Regions from separate parts of the Streptomyces asoensis genome, predicted to be linked through region 1. Evidence: riboswitches for the same ligand, from Rfam matches in the RefSeq annotation. Region 1 holds a riboswitch; the other holds the start of a gene.
What was found. A riboswitch is a leader RNA that binds a small molecule or an ion and turns the genes downstream of it on or off. The one in region 1 is predicted to bind ZMP and ZTP.

Region 1 (7,432 bases):
GCTCGAGGCGGTGATCACGGCGGAGGGGGCCACGTCGGCGATCACCGCGGCGACACGCGCGGGGTCGCGGATGTCGAGCGGACGCCAGACCACACCGTCCGAGGCAGGGCAGGGCAGGGCAGGGCCGGGACGGGACGCGAACGTCGCAGATGTCTGACGCCCCGCCGCGGCGGCCTGCCGGATCATGCGCCGCCCAGGAAACCGCTGCCCCCGGTGATCAGGACCGTCATGGACCGCCACGGTAGCGAACACGCCGTCCCCGGTGCGCCGCGCCCTTGTTGCGGCGGCGCATGCCGCACCAGGGGCTGCGCGGGCCTTTGCGGCCTTCCCGAACTGTGCTGTGTGCAGGCCGCCTTCCGGTCAGAAGGACACGTCGAAGTAGTCGATGTCGTTGAGTTCGACCTCCAGGCCGTCGGCGCGGCGGCCGCCGTCCTTGAAATAGATCTCCTGGAGCCCTTCGGCGACGATGTGGCGCAGCTGCGCGTCGCCGGCCCCGGCGTCGCGCGCGTCGAACAGCCGCCGCGCGTACTGCGGCGGGAGATGGACGGTGAGGCGGCGGTAGCGTCCGTCGTCGGTGGTGCCGGCGGGGGCGCTGTAGCCGAACCGGGCGCGGGTCTCGATGGTGATCCCGGTGGCGCCCGCCGCCTGACTGCGGGCGCGTTGGCGTACGCGGGGCTGCCAGCGGGCGCGTACGGCGTCGTCGACGCGGTCGGCGATGGCCCGGGGCGGCCTCTTGCGCTCGCCCTTGAGGTAGCGCTCCACCGACCGCCGGCTGACCCCGACTTCCGCCGCGACCGCCCGCGTGATGCCGAGCCGGCGCATCAGATAGCCGATCTGCCCCTTGAGGGTCTTGGGCGGCTCCCGGGTGAACGTCTCGCGTCCGGCGCGCTCGAGGGCGTCGTCGATGTCTCCCACGGCCTGTCATTCCCCTTCGTCGTACGCGGCGTCGTGGCCGTCGCCCTTGATGTGCCGGGCGGGGTTGTGGCCCTGCTCCATCAGGTCGACCGCCCACGCCATCTCCTGCACGCCCTCGACCTTCGCCAGGCCCGGGGTGGAACCGATGCGGAAGACGCCGGGCGGGCGGCTCCGGGGGCGCGACGACGGCCGCAGCCGCAGCCGCAGCCGGTGCTGGGGCCGGTGCCTGGGCCGCCGGTGCTGGGGCCTCGGCCGCGGGGGCCGCCTCCTGCGGGGTGCCGGTGAACGTCTCCGGGACCGGGACCGGGACCGCAGCCGAAGCTGCGGCGGGTGCGGGTGCGGGTGCGGGTGCGGGTGCGGGTGCGGCGGGCGCGGCCGGAACGGCAGGGGCCCTCTTCGGGTACTTGGCCGCCCAGCCCTCCAACAGCCGCTGGTAGGCCTCCAGTCGCGGCGGGCGCGGTTCCGTCCTGCCGTTCTCCCAGTTCTTCACCGTCTGGGGCGTCGTCTTCAGCACCTGCGCCAGCCGGGCCTGGGTGATGCCGGCCTCCTCGCGCAGCCGGGCCCGCTCCGCCGGGAGGGGCAGCTGGGGCTCCTCCTCCAGCAGCGCGTCCACCGACGCGAACAGCTCTTCCTGGGTCGCCACGGGGCACCTCCTCGCTCCCGGACACTAGCAGGGCTGGACCCCGGATTTATCTCTGACGAGATGTTGGATTTAACCCTTCCGGGCTAGTCGGAGCCTGGCGCGCACAGCCGTCGATCCGTGTCGATCGATCCGGCCGTGTCCGTGCGTGTCCTGTCCGGCGCATCACTCACCGGCACCGCTGTGCAGGTTGCGTGAAAGGCTGGGTATGAGGCTTGTCCAGGCGGGCGATGGACGGGAGTCGGAGTGGACTGGGGTCGGTTCGCGCAGGAGATGGCCTCGATGGCGCGTGATCTGCTGGCGCAGGATTCGGTCGGTGCCACGCTGGAGCGGATCACGGCATCGGCCACCGAGCTGGTCGACGGCTGTGACGCGGCCGGCGTTCTCGTACTGCACGCCGCGAAGGTGGAGACCCTCGCGCCCACCGACCCACTGGTCGTCGACAGCGACCAGCTCCAGGAACGGCTCGGCGAGGGCCCCTGCTTCGACGCCGCCCACAGCGCGCGCGGAGAGCGGGTCTTCCGCATCGCCGACCTCACCGGCGAGCGGCAGCGCTGGCCCGCCTACGCCCCCAGGGCCCACTCGCTCGGCGTGGGCAGCATGATGGGCTTCCTGCTGTTCACCGAGGACGAGGACCTCGGCGCGCTGAACCTGTACTCCCGCAAGCCCGGCGCGTTCGGCCAGGCCAGTGAGACGGCCGGCTGGCTGCTCGCCTCCCACGCCGCGGTCGCCTTCTCCAGCGCCCGCACCCACGCCCAGATGGAACAGGCCATCGCCACCCGGCACGCCATCGGCGAGGCCATGGGCATCCTCATGGGCCACCACCACATCACCGAAGAACAGGCCTTCGACGTGCTGCGCCGCTACTCGCAGGAGAACAACATCAAACTCCGTGAGGTCGCCCGCCTGGTCTGCGCGGGGGAGCGCCTGCCGTAACCGTGGTGTGAGGGCGCCCCTCCCCGGCTCGTGGGCCGAACCAGCGGGGCCCGGCCCGGCCCGGCCCGGCCGGCCTCCCAGGGGAACGCCACCGAACCCGGCTTGCGCAGTCACGTCCCCTGTCCTGTCCTGTCCTGCGCACACCCCTCACGCCTGGCCGGCTCCGCCTCGAGACCGGCCGGCACCCGGCCCTTGTGCTGCCGCCGCTCCGCCGGCCGGTCACTGGCCGGTGAAGTGCGCTTCGCGGTAGTCGTCGAGTCGGTCGAGGACGAGCAGCAGGATGCCGCGCAGCAGGCTGTCGTGCCGGCCGCTCCGGGCGAGCCCGTCCTGTCCGCCGATCGCCCGGGCCCGGGCGATCGGCTCTGCGGGATCGGCGCCGTCCAGCGCGCGGACCAGTGCGTGCCGCACGGCGTCCAGCAGCGGGCCGTGACCGGCAGAGGCGTTCGCGTCCGAGGCGTGAGCGTCCGAGGGGCCGGCCGCCGGCAGCCCGCCCGCGGTATGCAGCTGTGCGGTGAGACAGTGCAAGGGAGCCGCGGTGCGTTCGGCCAGGTGGATACGGTGTCCGACCTCGTCGAGCGCGGCGGCCGACCGACGGTGCGTCACACTCCAGCGCAGCGCCTGCCGGGCCCGCTCCAGATCCCGCCCGAGGTCATGGGGCTGCTGCCACAGACCCTCCGTCTGCCCCGCCCCCTGCCGAAGCGGGGCCCGGCCGGGACGGCGGCCCAGCTCCTTCAGCAGATGGTCGAGGCGGTCGCGGTAGACGTCGAGCCGGCCGGACAGGAGACGGCAAGGGTCGGGAGGCCACAGCAGGGGGCCGAGGAGAATGACCACCGCGATCCCGACCAGGTTCTCCAGAACGCGCTGCTCCGGATAGCCGGAGACGGGCACACCGAAGACGAGCACGGCACTGACGAGCACCTGCTGGCTGGGAACACCGTCGATACGCAGCAGGAGACTGGCGAGGTATCCGGCGCTCACCACCAGGGCGAGGGAGAACATGGACACGGCAAGCCGTCGAACAGTCGTATACAACCTGCGCGCACACTTGGTGTTCGTCCAACCCCGGCGTCGCAGGCCGCTTCGACGGCTGCCCGGTGCTGGCCGGCGCGGCGGGCGGAATCCAGCTCGGGGGAGGAGATCAGCAGCAGCCGGTCGGCTCCCTCGAACGCCGTGCGCAGCGTCGCCGGGGCATCGTAGTCATCCAGGCGGACCTCGACCCCGCGAGCGGCGAGATCCGCGGCCCCGTCGGGATGACGCACCGCGGCCACGATGCGGTCGGCGGGGCGCCGGGCCAGCCGCCGGTCGATGACCAGCCGTCCGAAAGCCCCCGAAGCGGCCGACACGACAATCATGCACAACTCCCTCACCGCGTGGCAGCCGCCGCCGGCACGGCGGTTCGGGCCCTCCCGACCCGAATGTCCGGCCCGCCATCGGCGACCGCGAACCACACGTCAAAGCCTTTTCCGGCTCCACCCTCGCCTTCACCGACGCAGGGGTTGGGACTCGGGCTCAGCCCCCGGACCTAGGTCGGTGACCCGATGTGCGCGGGGCCGGAACATGCTTGGCTGCCGGCATGACCGAATTCACCGCGACCGAACGCGCGTACCTGGTGGCACAGCGGCTGGGGCGCCTCGCGACGGTCGATGCGTCGGGGCAGCCGCAGGCCAATCCCGTGGGGTTCTTCCTGCAAGAGGACGGCACGATCCTGATCGGCGGGTTCGCCATGGGACAGACGAAGAAGTGGCGCAACCTGCGCAAGAACCCGAAGGCCGCGCTCGTCGTGGACGACATCGTGAGCCTGCGGCCCTGGACGGTGCGCGGGGTGGACATCCGAGGGGACGCCGAACTCCTCATCGGCCCCCACGAGTTGGGCCCGCACTTCAGCGAGGAGGTGATCCGCATCCACCCGAGGCGGATCCACAGCTGGGGGCTCGAGGACTAGCCGGACCCACCTCTGCCGCTCCTGTCGGCTCCAGGCCCCCCCGCGGCAGGCGCAGGCACTGCTACAGGCCCGTGGCGGCGTCAGGCACGGGCCCGTGTGATGCTGGCGCAATGACCGATCAACACGAGGTGGTCATCGTCCGCCGGCCGGGCCAGGGACCTCCAGCGGACCGGCTGGCCGAGTTGTTGGCGGCCTACCACCTGCGGACTCAGGCCGAGAAAGGCGAGGCCGTCGCCGATGCGGACGCGCTGCCGGACCGCTACCGGACAGAAATCTCGGACCCGCGGGCCGCGTTCGCCGACGACACCGTGCTGATGGCTCTGAGCGGCGGCACAGCCGTGGGCTGCCTCGTGCTGACCGCCCCCGCCGACGGACACTCGGAGATCAAAAGACTCTGGACCGACCCGGCATTCCGGAGCCGGGGTATCGCGTCCGGCCTGATCGGCGCCGCCCTCGCGCATGCCGCGGAAAACGGCGTCGGCACGGTACGCCTGTCGGTGTGGAAATGGCGCACAAGCGCCATCGCCCTGTACGAGCGGCTCGGCTTCACCACCGCCGAATCATGGGAGACACGGGATCAACTGCTCTGCATGGAGCGCGCCGTGTGAGCGGCCACACCAACGCGTTGCCGCCGTTCACGCATGCCCCGTACACCCTGCCGGCACGGACCCTGCCCGGCCGGATGCGCGGCCGGCCCCGACCAGTCGGGCCACCGGGACGGCCGTCGGGCAACGCACCGGCCGGGCGTGGCCGCTCCCTCCGCCGTGCGTGCGCACCGAGCCGGACTTCACCGAACGAACCAGGAACCCGCCCGCGCCCAGACCCCGCAGCGCCTGACGCATCCGTACGCCCACGGCGCGGGAATGCCGCCACGCCCGGCCGCGTTGTCCAGGACGTGGTCGTGAGGGGGACAGTGTCCCCGGGCCTCACCTATTGCCTGCGGGGACGATCGTCCGGGCTGAAGCCCCGCAGAGCCTTTCGCCGCGCAGGCGACCGCCCCTTCACGACCGCACCCTTCGTCCCCGCCCCTGGCCCCGGCCCGAGCCGGCGGGCCCCGGCAAGTCGCCTTCCGGCGCCGGACATTGACCGGGGTGAGCAGGCTGCGCGTCTACTACAGTGCGGTGTGGGCCGTGACTGGCGCTGAGGTGGAGCACCACCGGGGAGCGGTCTGACGAGACGTCGTTGCCGTGCGCCTGGGCGAGTGGTCGGCCACACCCGGAGGCAACGATGTCCGCGACTCAGACGGCCCAGCTCATGGACGGCACCGGTCTTGCCGGACGCATCGTCGAAGAGGCTGCCGCCAGGGCGGCACAGATCTCACAGCACACGGGGACCAGCCCCTGCCTGGCGACGGTGCTGGTGGGGGAGGACCCCGCGTCGGTCACCTACGTCCGGATGAAACGGGCGCGGTGCGCGAAGGCGGGTATCCGGTCCCGGCACATCGCTCTGCCCGCCGCCACCACGACCGCCGAGCTGATCGACACCCTCGCCGGCCTGTCCGACGATCCGGACGTGCACGGCATCCTGCTCCAGCATCCCTGCGGCCCGCACATCGACGAGCGAGCGGCGTTCGAGGCCATCGCTCCGCACAAGGACGTCGACGGGGTCACGGCACATTCCTTCGCCGCCATGAGCTTCGGGCTGCCGGGCTTCGTGTCCTGCACCCCGGGCGGCATCATGCGACTGCTGGAGGCCTACGACGTCGACCTCACCGGCCGGCGTGCCGCCGTGGTGGGCCGCAGCGCGATCCTCGGCAAACCGGTGGGGATGCTCCTGCTCGCCCGGGACGCAACGGTGACCTACTGCCACTCCCGCACGGCGGACCTGCCGGACATCATCCGGGAAGCGGATGTCGTGGTGGCGGCCGTGGGACGGCCCCGGCTGATCCGGGGTGAGGACATCAAGCCCGGCGCGGTGGTGATCGACGCCGGCTACAACCGGGGCAACGTGGGCGACGTGGACTTCGACGCCGCCCTGACCCGAGCCCGCCTGATCACCCCGGTGCCCGGCGGCGTCGGCCCGATGACCATCGCCGTCCTGCTCGCCCAGACCGTCGACGCTGCCGCGGACCAACTCGGCATCGAGCACCACTGACCCTTTCCTCGGGCACGCGCTCTCACCCGCTCTCCCGTCATCGGCCAAAGCCGCCGGATCCCTAACCGGCGGCCGCAGCAGCCGAACGAGACGCCGACGACCGCGAAGCCGGGAGCCGGCGGCCGGCGGGGCACGGGCCGGCCGCCCGCGCCCCGTCCATGACGACCGCGGCCGCCTGACCATTTCCCTTTCTCAAGCACCTGCGTGCTCAGCGCCGGCAACCGGCCGAAGACCGGCCCCCTGCCGCCCTCCGCAGCCGCGAGGTCGCCCGGCCGCCCTGCACCGCAGACGCCGCCGCCCGCAGACTGTCCCTGCGCGCGCCCGGGGTATGGCCGGCCCCGGAGCCGGTGTGATGCAGGCCATAATTGCTGTCGGCCGATCTTGGAATGCGTGGGCATGCGCCACCGCTGCACTGCTTGTGGGCCTTCCCTGCCCTGGGGGGCGCACCGGGCAACGGTGGCCGGCGCGAATGGCCACAGGAGCAGGACACCTCGTGGTCCCGCCTGCTCCGCCACGATCCGGACCGCCGCCCGCGAAAGGTACTTCCGCTCCATGCCACTGGCCCTGCTGGCCCTTGCCCTCGTCGCGTTCGGTATCGGTACGACCGAGTTCGCCACGATGGGGCTGCTGCCCCAGATCGCCGACGGGGTCGGCGTGTCCGTGCCGCACGCCGGCAACATCGTCTCCGCCTACGCGCTCGGCGTCGTCGTCGGCGCCCCGCTCCTGACGGGCATCGGCGCGCGCATCGCCCACAAACGGCTTCTGCTCCTGCTGTCCGCTCTGTTCGTGATCGGCAACGTCGCGTCCGCCCTCGCTCCCGGCTTCGGCCTGCTGTTCGCCGCGCGTTTCCTGGCGGGCCTGCCCCACGGAGCGCTGTTCGGCGTGGGCGCTGTCGTGGCCTCCCG
Region 2 (7,432 bases), about 10 Mb from region 1:
CGGTGAGGCGGCGGTAGCGTCCGTCGTCGGTGGTGCCGGCGGGGGCGCTGTAGCCGAACCGGGCGCGGGTCTCGATGGTGATCCCGGTGGCGCCCGCCGCCTGACTGCGGGCGCGTTGGCGTACGCGGGGCTGCCAGCGGGCGCGTACGGCGTCGTCGACGCGGTCGGCGATGGCCCGGGGCGGCCTCTTGCGCTCGCCCTTGAGGTAGCGCTCCACCGACCGCCGGCTGACCCCGACTTCCGCCGCGACCGCCCGCGTGATGCCGAGCCGGCGCATCAGATAGCCGATCTGCCCCTTGAGGGTCTTGGGCGGCTCCCGGGTGAACGTCTCGCGTCCGGCGCGCTCGAGGGCGTCGTCGATGTCTCCCACGGCCTGTCATTCCCCTTCGTCGTACGCGGCGTCGTGGCCGTCGCCCTTGATGTGCCGGGCGGGGTTGTGGCCCTGCTCCATCAGGTCGACCGCCCACGCCATCTCCTGCACGCCCTCGACCTTCGCCAGGCCCGGGGTGGAACCGATGCGGAAGACGCCGGGCGGGCGGCTCCGGGGGCGCGACGACGGCCGCAGCCGCAGCCGCAGCCGGTGCTGGGGCCGGTGCCTGGGCCGCCGGTGCTGGGGCCTCGGCCGCGGGGGCCGCCTCCTGCGGGGTGCCGGTGAACGTCTCCGGGACCGGGACCGGGACCGCAGCCGAAGCTGCGGCGGGTGCGGGTGCGGGTGCGGGTGCGGGTGCGGGTGCGGCGGGCGCGGCCGGAACGGCAGGGGCCCTCTTCGGGTACTTGGCCGCCCAGCCCTCCAACAGCCGCTGGTAGGCCTCCAGTCGCGGCGGGCGCGGTTCCGTCCTGCCGTTCTCCCAGTTCTTCACCGTCTGGGGCGTCGTCTTCAGCACCTGCGCCAGCCGGGCCTGGGTGATGCCGGCCTCCTCGCGCAGCCGGGCCCGCTCCGCCGGGAGGGGCAGCTGGGGCTCCTCCTCCAGCAGCGCGTCCACCGACGCGAACAGCTCTTCCTGGGTCGCCACGGGGCACCTCCTCGCTCCCGGACACTAGCAGGGCTGGACCCCGGATTTATCTCTGACGAGATGTTGGATTTAACCCTTCCGGGCTAGTCGGAGCCTGGCGCGCACAGCCGTCGATCCGTGTCGATCGATCCGGCCGTGTCCGTGCGTGTCCTGTCCGGCGCATCACTCACCGGCACCGCTGTGCAGGTTGCGTGAAAGGCTGGGTATGAGGCTTGTCCAGGCGGGCGATGGACGGGAGTCGGAGTGGACTGGGGTCGGTTCGCGCAGGAGATGGCCTCGATGGCGCGTGATCTGCTGGCGCAGGATTCGGTCGGTGCCACGCTGGAGCGGATCACGGCATCGGCCACCGAGCTGGTCGACGGCTGTGACGCGGCCGGCGTTCTCGTACTGCACGCCGCGAAGGTGGAGACCCTCGCGCCCACCGACCCACTGGTCGTCGACAGCGACCAGCTCCAGGAACGGCTCGGCGAGGGCCCCTGCTTCGACGCCGCCCACAGCGCGCGCGGAGAGCGGGTCTTCCGCATCGCCGACCTCACCGGCGAGCGGCAGCGCTGGCCCGCCTACGCCCCCAGGGCCCACTCGCTCGGCGTGGGCAGCATGATGGGCTTCCTGCTGTTCACCGAGGACGAGGACCTCGGCGCGCTGAACCTGTACTCCCGCAAGCCCGGCGCGTTCGGCCAGGCCAGTGAGACGGCCGGCTGGCTGCTCGCCTCCCACGCCGCGGTCGCCTTCTCCAGCGCCCGCACCCACGCCCAGATGGAACAGGCCATCGCCACCCGGCACGCCATCGGCGAGGCCATGGGCATCCTCATGGGCCACCACCACATCACCGAAGAACAGGCCTTCGACGTGCTGCGCCGCTACTCGCAGGAGAACAACATCAAACTCCGTGAGGTCGCCCGCCTGGTCTGCGCGGGGGAGCGCCTGCCGTAACCGTGGTGTGAGGGCGCCCCTCCCCGGCTCGTGGGCCGAACCAGCGGGGCCCGGCCCGGCCCGGCCCGGCCGGCCTCCCAGGGGAACGCCACCGAACCCGGCTTGCGCAGTCACGTCCCCTGTCCTGTCCTGTCCTGCGCACACCCCTCACGCCTGGCCGGCTCCGCCTCGAGACCGGCCGGCACCCGGCCCTTGTGCTGCCGCCGCTCCGCCGGCCGGTCACTGGCCGGTGAAGTGCGCTTCGCGGTAGTCGTCGAGTCGGTCGAGGACGAGCAGCAGGATGCCGCGCAGCAGGCTGTCGTGCCGGCCGCTCCGGGCGAGCCCGTCCTGTCCGCCGATCGCCCGGGCCCGGGCGATCGGCTCTGCGGGATCGGCGCCGTCCAGCGCGCGGACCAGTGCGTGCCGCACGGCGTCCAGCAGCGGGCCGTGACCGGCAGAGGCGTTCGCGTCCGAGGCGTGAGCGTCCGAGGGGCCGGCCGCCGGCAGCCCGCCCGCGGTATGCAGCTGTGCGGTGAGACAGTGCAAGGGAGCCGCGGTGCGTTCGGCCAGGTGGATACGGTGTCCGACCTCGTCGAGCGCGGCGGCCGACCGACGGTGCGTCACACTCCAGCGCAGCGCCTGCCGGGCCCGCTCCAGATCCCGCCCGAGGTCATGGGGCTGCTGCCACAGACCCTCCGTCTGCCCCGCCCCCTGCCGAAGCGGGGCCCGGCCGGGACGGCGGCCCAGCTCCTTCAGCAGATGGTCGAGGCGGTCGCGGTAGACGTCGAGCCGGCCGGACAGGAGACGGCAAGGGTCGGGAGGCCACAGCAGGGGGCCGAGGAGAATGACCACCGCGATCCCGACCAGGTTCTCCAGAACGCGCTGCTCCGGATAGCCGGAGACGGGCACACCGAAGACGAGCACGGCACTGACGAGCACCTGCTGGCTGGGAACACCGTCGATACGCAGCAGGAGACTGGCGAGGTATCCGGCGCTCACCACCAGGGCGAGGGAGAACATGGACACGGCAAGCCGTCGAACAGTCGTATACAACCTGCGCGCACACTTGGTGTTCGTCCAACCCCGGCGTCGCAGGCCGCTTCGACGGCTGCCCGGTGCTGGCCGGCGCGGCGGGCGGAATCCAGCTCGGGGGAGGAGATCAGCAGCAGCCGGTCGGCTCCCTCGAACGCCGTGCGCAGCGTCGCCGGGGCATCGTAGTCATCCAGGCGGACCTCGACCCCGCGAGCGGCGAGATCCGCGGCCCCGTCGGGATGACGCACCGCGGCCACGATGCGGTCGGCGGGGCGCCGGGCCAGCCGCCGGTCGATGACCAGCCGTCCGAAAGCCCCCGAAGCGGCCGACACGACAATCATGCACAACTCCCTCACCGCGTGGCAGCCGCCGCCGGCACGGCGGTTCGGGCCCTCCCGACCCGAATGTCCGGCCCGCCATCGGCGACCGCGAACCACACGTCAAAGCCTTTTCCGGCTCCACCCTCGCCTTCACCGACGCAGGGGTTGGGACTCGGGCTCAGCCCCCGGACCTAGGTCGGTGACCCGATGTGCGCGGGGCCGGAACATGCTTGGCTGCCGGCATGACCGAATTCACCGCGACCGAACGCGCGTACCTGGTGGCACAGCGGCTGGGGCGCCTCGCGACGGTCGATGCGTCGGGGCAGCCGCAGGCCAATCCCGTGGGGTTCTTCCTGCAAGAGGACGGCACGATCCTGATCGGCGGGTTCGCCATGGGACAGACGAAGAAGTGGCGCAACCTGCGCAAGAACCCGAAGGCCGCGCTCGTCGTGGACGACATCGTGAGCCTGCGGCCCTGGACGGTGCGCGGGGTGGACATCCGAGGGGACGCCGAACTCCTCATCGGCCCCCACGAGTTGGGCCCGCACTTCAGCGAGGAGGTGATCCGCATCCACCCGAGGCGGATCCACAGCTGGGGGCTCGAGGACTAGCCGGACCCACCTCTGCCGCTCCTGTCGGCTCCAGGCCCCCCCGCGGCAGGCGCAGGCACTGCTACAGGCCCGTGGCGGCGTCAGGCACGGGCCCGTGTGATGCTGGCGCAATGACCGATCAACACGAGGTGGTCATCGTCCGCCGGCCGGGCCAGGGACCTCCAGCGGACCGGCTGGCCGAGTTGTTGGCGGCCTACCACCTGCGGACTCAGGCCGAGAAAGGCGAGGCCGTCGCCGATGCGGACGCGCTGCCGGACCGCTACCGGACAGAAATCTCGGACCCGCGGGCCGCGTTCGCCGACGACACCGTGCTGATGGCTCTGAGCGGCGGCACAGCCGTGGGCTGCCTCGTGCTGACCGCCCCCGCCGACGGACACTCGGAGATCAAAAGACTCTGGACCGACCCGGCATTCCGGAGCCGGGGTATCGCGTCCGGCCTGATCGGCGCCGCCCTCGCGCATGCCGCGGAAAACGGCGTCGGCACGGTACGCCTGTCGGTGTGGAAATGGCGCACAAGCGCCATCGCCCTGTACGAGCGGCTCGGCTTCACCACCGCCGAATCATGGGAGACACGGGATCAACTGCTCTGCATGGAGCGCGCCGTGTGAGCGGCCACACCAACGCGTTGCCGCCGTTCACGCATGCCCCGTACACCCTGCCGGCACGGACCCTGCCCGGCCGGATGCGCGGCCGGCCCCGACCAGTCGGGCCACCGGGACGGCCGTCGGGCAACGCACCGGCCGGGCGTGGCCGCTCCCTCCGCCGTGCGTGCGCACCGAGCCGGACTTCACCGAACGAACCAGGAACCCGCCCGCGCCCAGACCCCGCAGCGCCTGACGCATCCGTACGCCCACGGCGCGGGAATGCCGCCACGCCCGGCCGCGTTGTCCAGGACGTGGTCGTGAGGGGGACAGTGTCCCCGGGCCTCACCTATTGCCTGCGGGGACGATCGTCCGGGCTGAAGCCCCGCAGAGCCTTTCGCCGCGCAGGCGACCGCCCCTTCACGACCGCACCCTTCGTCCCCGCCCCTGGCCCCGGCCCGAGCCGGCGGGCCCCGGCAAGTCGCCTTCCGGCGCCGGACATTGACCGGGGTGAGCAGGCTGCGCGTCTACTACAGTGCGGTGTGGGCCGTGACTGGCGCTGAGGTGGAGCACCACCGGGGAGCGGTCTGACGAGACGTCGTTGCCGTGCGCCTGGGCGAGTGGTCGGCCACACCCGGAGGCAACGATGTCCGCGACTCAGACGGCCCAGCTCATGGACGGCACCGGTCTTGCCGGACGCATCGTCGAAGAGGCTGCCGCCAGGGCGGCACAGATCTCACAGCACACGGGGACCAGCCCCTGCCTGGCGACGGTGCTGGTGGGGGAGGACCCCGCGTCGGTCACCTACGTCCGGATGAAACGGGCGCGGTGCGCGAAGGCGGGTATCCGGTCCCGGCACATCGCTCTGCCCGCCGCCACCACGACCGCCGAGCTGATCGACACCCTCGCCGGCCTGTCCGACGATCCGGACGTGCACGGCATCCTGCTCCAGCATCCCTGCGGCCCGCACATCGACGAGCGAGCGGCGTTCGAGGCCATCGCTCCGCACAAGGACGTCGACGGGGTCACGGCACATTCCTTCGCCGCCATGAGCTTCGGGCTGCCGGGCTTCGTGTCCTGCACCCCGGGCGGCATCATGCGACTGCTGGAGGCCTACGACGTCGACCTCACCGGCCGGCGTGCCGCCGTGGTGGGCCGCAGCGCGATCCTCGGCAAACCGGTGGGGATGCTCCTGCTCGCCCGGGACGCAACGGTGACCTACTGCCACTCCCGCACGGCGGACCTGCCGGACATCATCCGGGAAGCGGATGTCGTGGTGGCGGCCGTGGGACGGCCCCGGCTGATCCGGGGTGAGGACATCAAGCCCGGCGCGGTGGTGATCGACGCCGGCTACAACCGGGGCAACGTGGGCGACGTGGACTTCGACGCCGCCCTGACCCGAGCCCGCCTGATCACCCCGGTGCCCGGCGGCGTCGGCCCGATGACCATCGCCGTCCTGCTCGCCCAGACCGTCGACGCTGCCGCGGACCAACTCGGCATCGAGCACCACTGACCCTTTCCTCGGGCACGCGCTCTCACCCGCTCTCCCGTCATCGGCCAAAGCCGCCGGATCCCTAACCGGCGGCCGCAGCAGCCGAACGAGACGCCGACGACCGCGAAGCCGGGAGCCGGCGGCCGGCGGGGCACGGGCCGGCCGCCCGCGCCCCGTCCATGACGACCGCGGCCGCCTGACCATTTCCCTTTCTCAAGCACCTGCGTGCTCAGCGCCGGCAACCGGCCGAAGACCGGCCCCCTGCCGCCCTCCGCAGCCGCGAGGTCGCCCGGCCGCCCTGCACCGCAGACGCCGCCGCCCGCAGACTGTCCCTGCGCGCGCCCGGGGTATGGCCGGCCCCGGAGCCGGTGTGATGCAGGCCATAATTGCTGTCGGCCGATCTTGGAATGCGTGGGCATGCGCCACCGCTGCACTGCTTGTGGGCCTTCCCTGCCCTGGGGGGCGCACCGGGCAACGGTGGCCGGCGCGAATGGCCACAGGAGCAGGACACCTCGTGGTCCCGCCTGCTCCGCCACGATCCGGACCGCCGCCCGCGAAAGGTACTTCCGCTCCATGCCACTGGCCCTGCTGGCCCTTGCCCTCGTCGCGTTCGGTATCGGTACGACCGAGTTCGCCACGATGGGGCTGCTGCCCCAGATCGCCGACGGGGTCGGCGTGTCCGTGCCGCACGCCGGCAACATCGTCTCCGCCTACGCGCTCGGCGTCGTCGTCGGCGCCCCGCTCCTGACGGGCATCGGCGCGCGCATCGCCCACAAACGGCTTCTGCTCCTGCTGTCCGCTCTGTTCGTGATCGGCAACGTCGCGTCCGCCCTCGCTCCCGGCTTCGGCCTGCTGTTCGCCGCGCGTTTCCTGGCGGGCCTGCCCCACGGAGCGCTGTTCGGCGTGGGCGCTGTCGTGGCCTCCCGGCTGGTCGCCCCCGAACGAGCCGGGCGGGCCGTGTCGAGGATGTTCCTCGGACTCACCATCGCCAACATCATCGGTGTCCCGGCCGGCACGGCTCTCGGACAGCAACTGGGCTGGCGCTACGCCTACTGCGCCGTCGCCGTGATCGGCCTCGTCGCGCTGGCCGCGCTGGCCGCCTTCGTCCCCCACCAGCCCCGCAGCACCCAGGCCGGCATCCGGCACGAACTGCGCGCCATGGGCAACCGGCAGGTCGCCCTCGGCCTGGCCACCGCCGTCGTGGGATTCGGCGGCTTCTTCGCCGTCTACAGCTACCTGGTGCCGATCCTGACCCACCTGACGGGCTTCTCCGACTCCTCGACCACCTGGGTCCTCGCGCTCTACGGCGCCGGAATGACGCTGGGCACGCTCATCGCGGGCCCGCTGACCGACCGCGCCCTGCGCCCGACGCTGTACGGAGGGCTCGCCCTGCTCGGCGCGTCGCTCGTGACGTTCTACTTCACGGTCCACAGCCCCGTTCCCGCCCTGGTGACACTCGCCTTCATGGGCG

Region 2: another riboswitch for ZMP and ZTP. It lies ahead of G9272_RS44465 (bifunctional 5,10-methylenetetrahydrofolate dehydrogenase/5,10-methenyltetrahydrofolate cyclohydrolase); the one in region 1 lies ahead of G9272_RS00170 (bifunctional 5,10-methylenetetrahydrofolate dehydrogenase/5,10-methenyltetrahydrofolate cyclohydrolase).

What each region holds. Positions count from the first base shown of each region.
Region 1 is NZ_CP049838.1:34,619-42,050, reverse strand. It holds partial or broken gene G9272_RS00215 (sugar nucleotide-binding protein) at 1-230, opposite strand, end outside; gene tpg (telomere-protecting terminal protein Tpg) at 361-915, opposite strand; partial or broken gene G9272_RS00200 (helix-turn-helix domain-containing protein) at 1,349-1,528, opposite strand; gene G9272_RS00195 (GAF and ANTAR domain-containing protein) at 1,802-2,491, shown strand; gene G9272_RS00190 (hypothetical protein) at 2,711-3,496, opposite strand; gene G9272_RS00185 (NAD(P)H-binding protein) at 3,466-3,843, opposite strand; gene G9272_RS00180 (PPOX class F420-dependent oxidoreductase) at 4,065-4,433, shown strand; gene G9272_RS00175 (GNAT family N-acetyltransferase) at 4,544-5,041, shown strand; ZMP/ZTP riboswitch at 5,554-5,639, shown strand; gene G9272_RS00170 (bifunctional 5,10-methylenetetrahydrofolate dehydrogenase/5,10-methenyltetrahydrofolate cyclohydrolase) at 5,661-6,527, shown strand; gene G9272_RS00165 (MFS transporter) at 7,080-7,432, shown strand, end outside.
Region 2 is NZ_CP049838.1:10,002,796-10,010,227, forward strand. It holds gene tpg (telomere-protecting terminal protein Tpg) at 1-370, opposite strand, end outside; partial or broken gene G9272_RS44435 (helix-turn-helix domain-containing protein) at 804-1,013, opposite strand; gene G9272_RS44440 (GAF and ANTAR domain-containing protein) at 1,257-1,946, shown strand; gene G9272_RS44445 (hypothetical protein) at 2,166-2,951, opposite strand; gene G9272_RS44450 (NAD(P)H-binding protein) at 2,921-3,298, opposite strand; gene G9272_RS44455 (PPOX class F420-dependent oxidoreductase) at 3,520-3,888, shown strand; gene G9272_RS44460 (GNAT family N-acetyltransferase) at 3,999-4,496, shown strand; ZMP/ZTP riboswitch at 5,009-5,094, shown strand; gene G9272_RS44465 (bifunctional 5,10-methylenetetrahydrofolate dehydrogenase/5,10-methenyltetrahydrofolate cyclohydrolase) at 5,116-5,982, shown strand; gene G9272_RS44470 (MFS transporter) at 6,535-7,432, shown strand, end outside.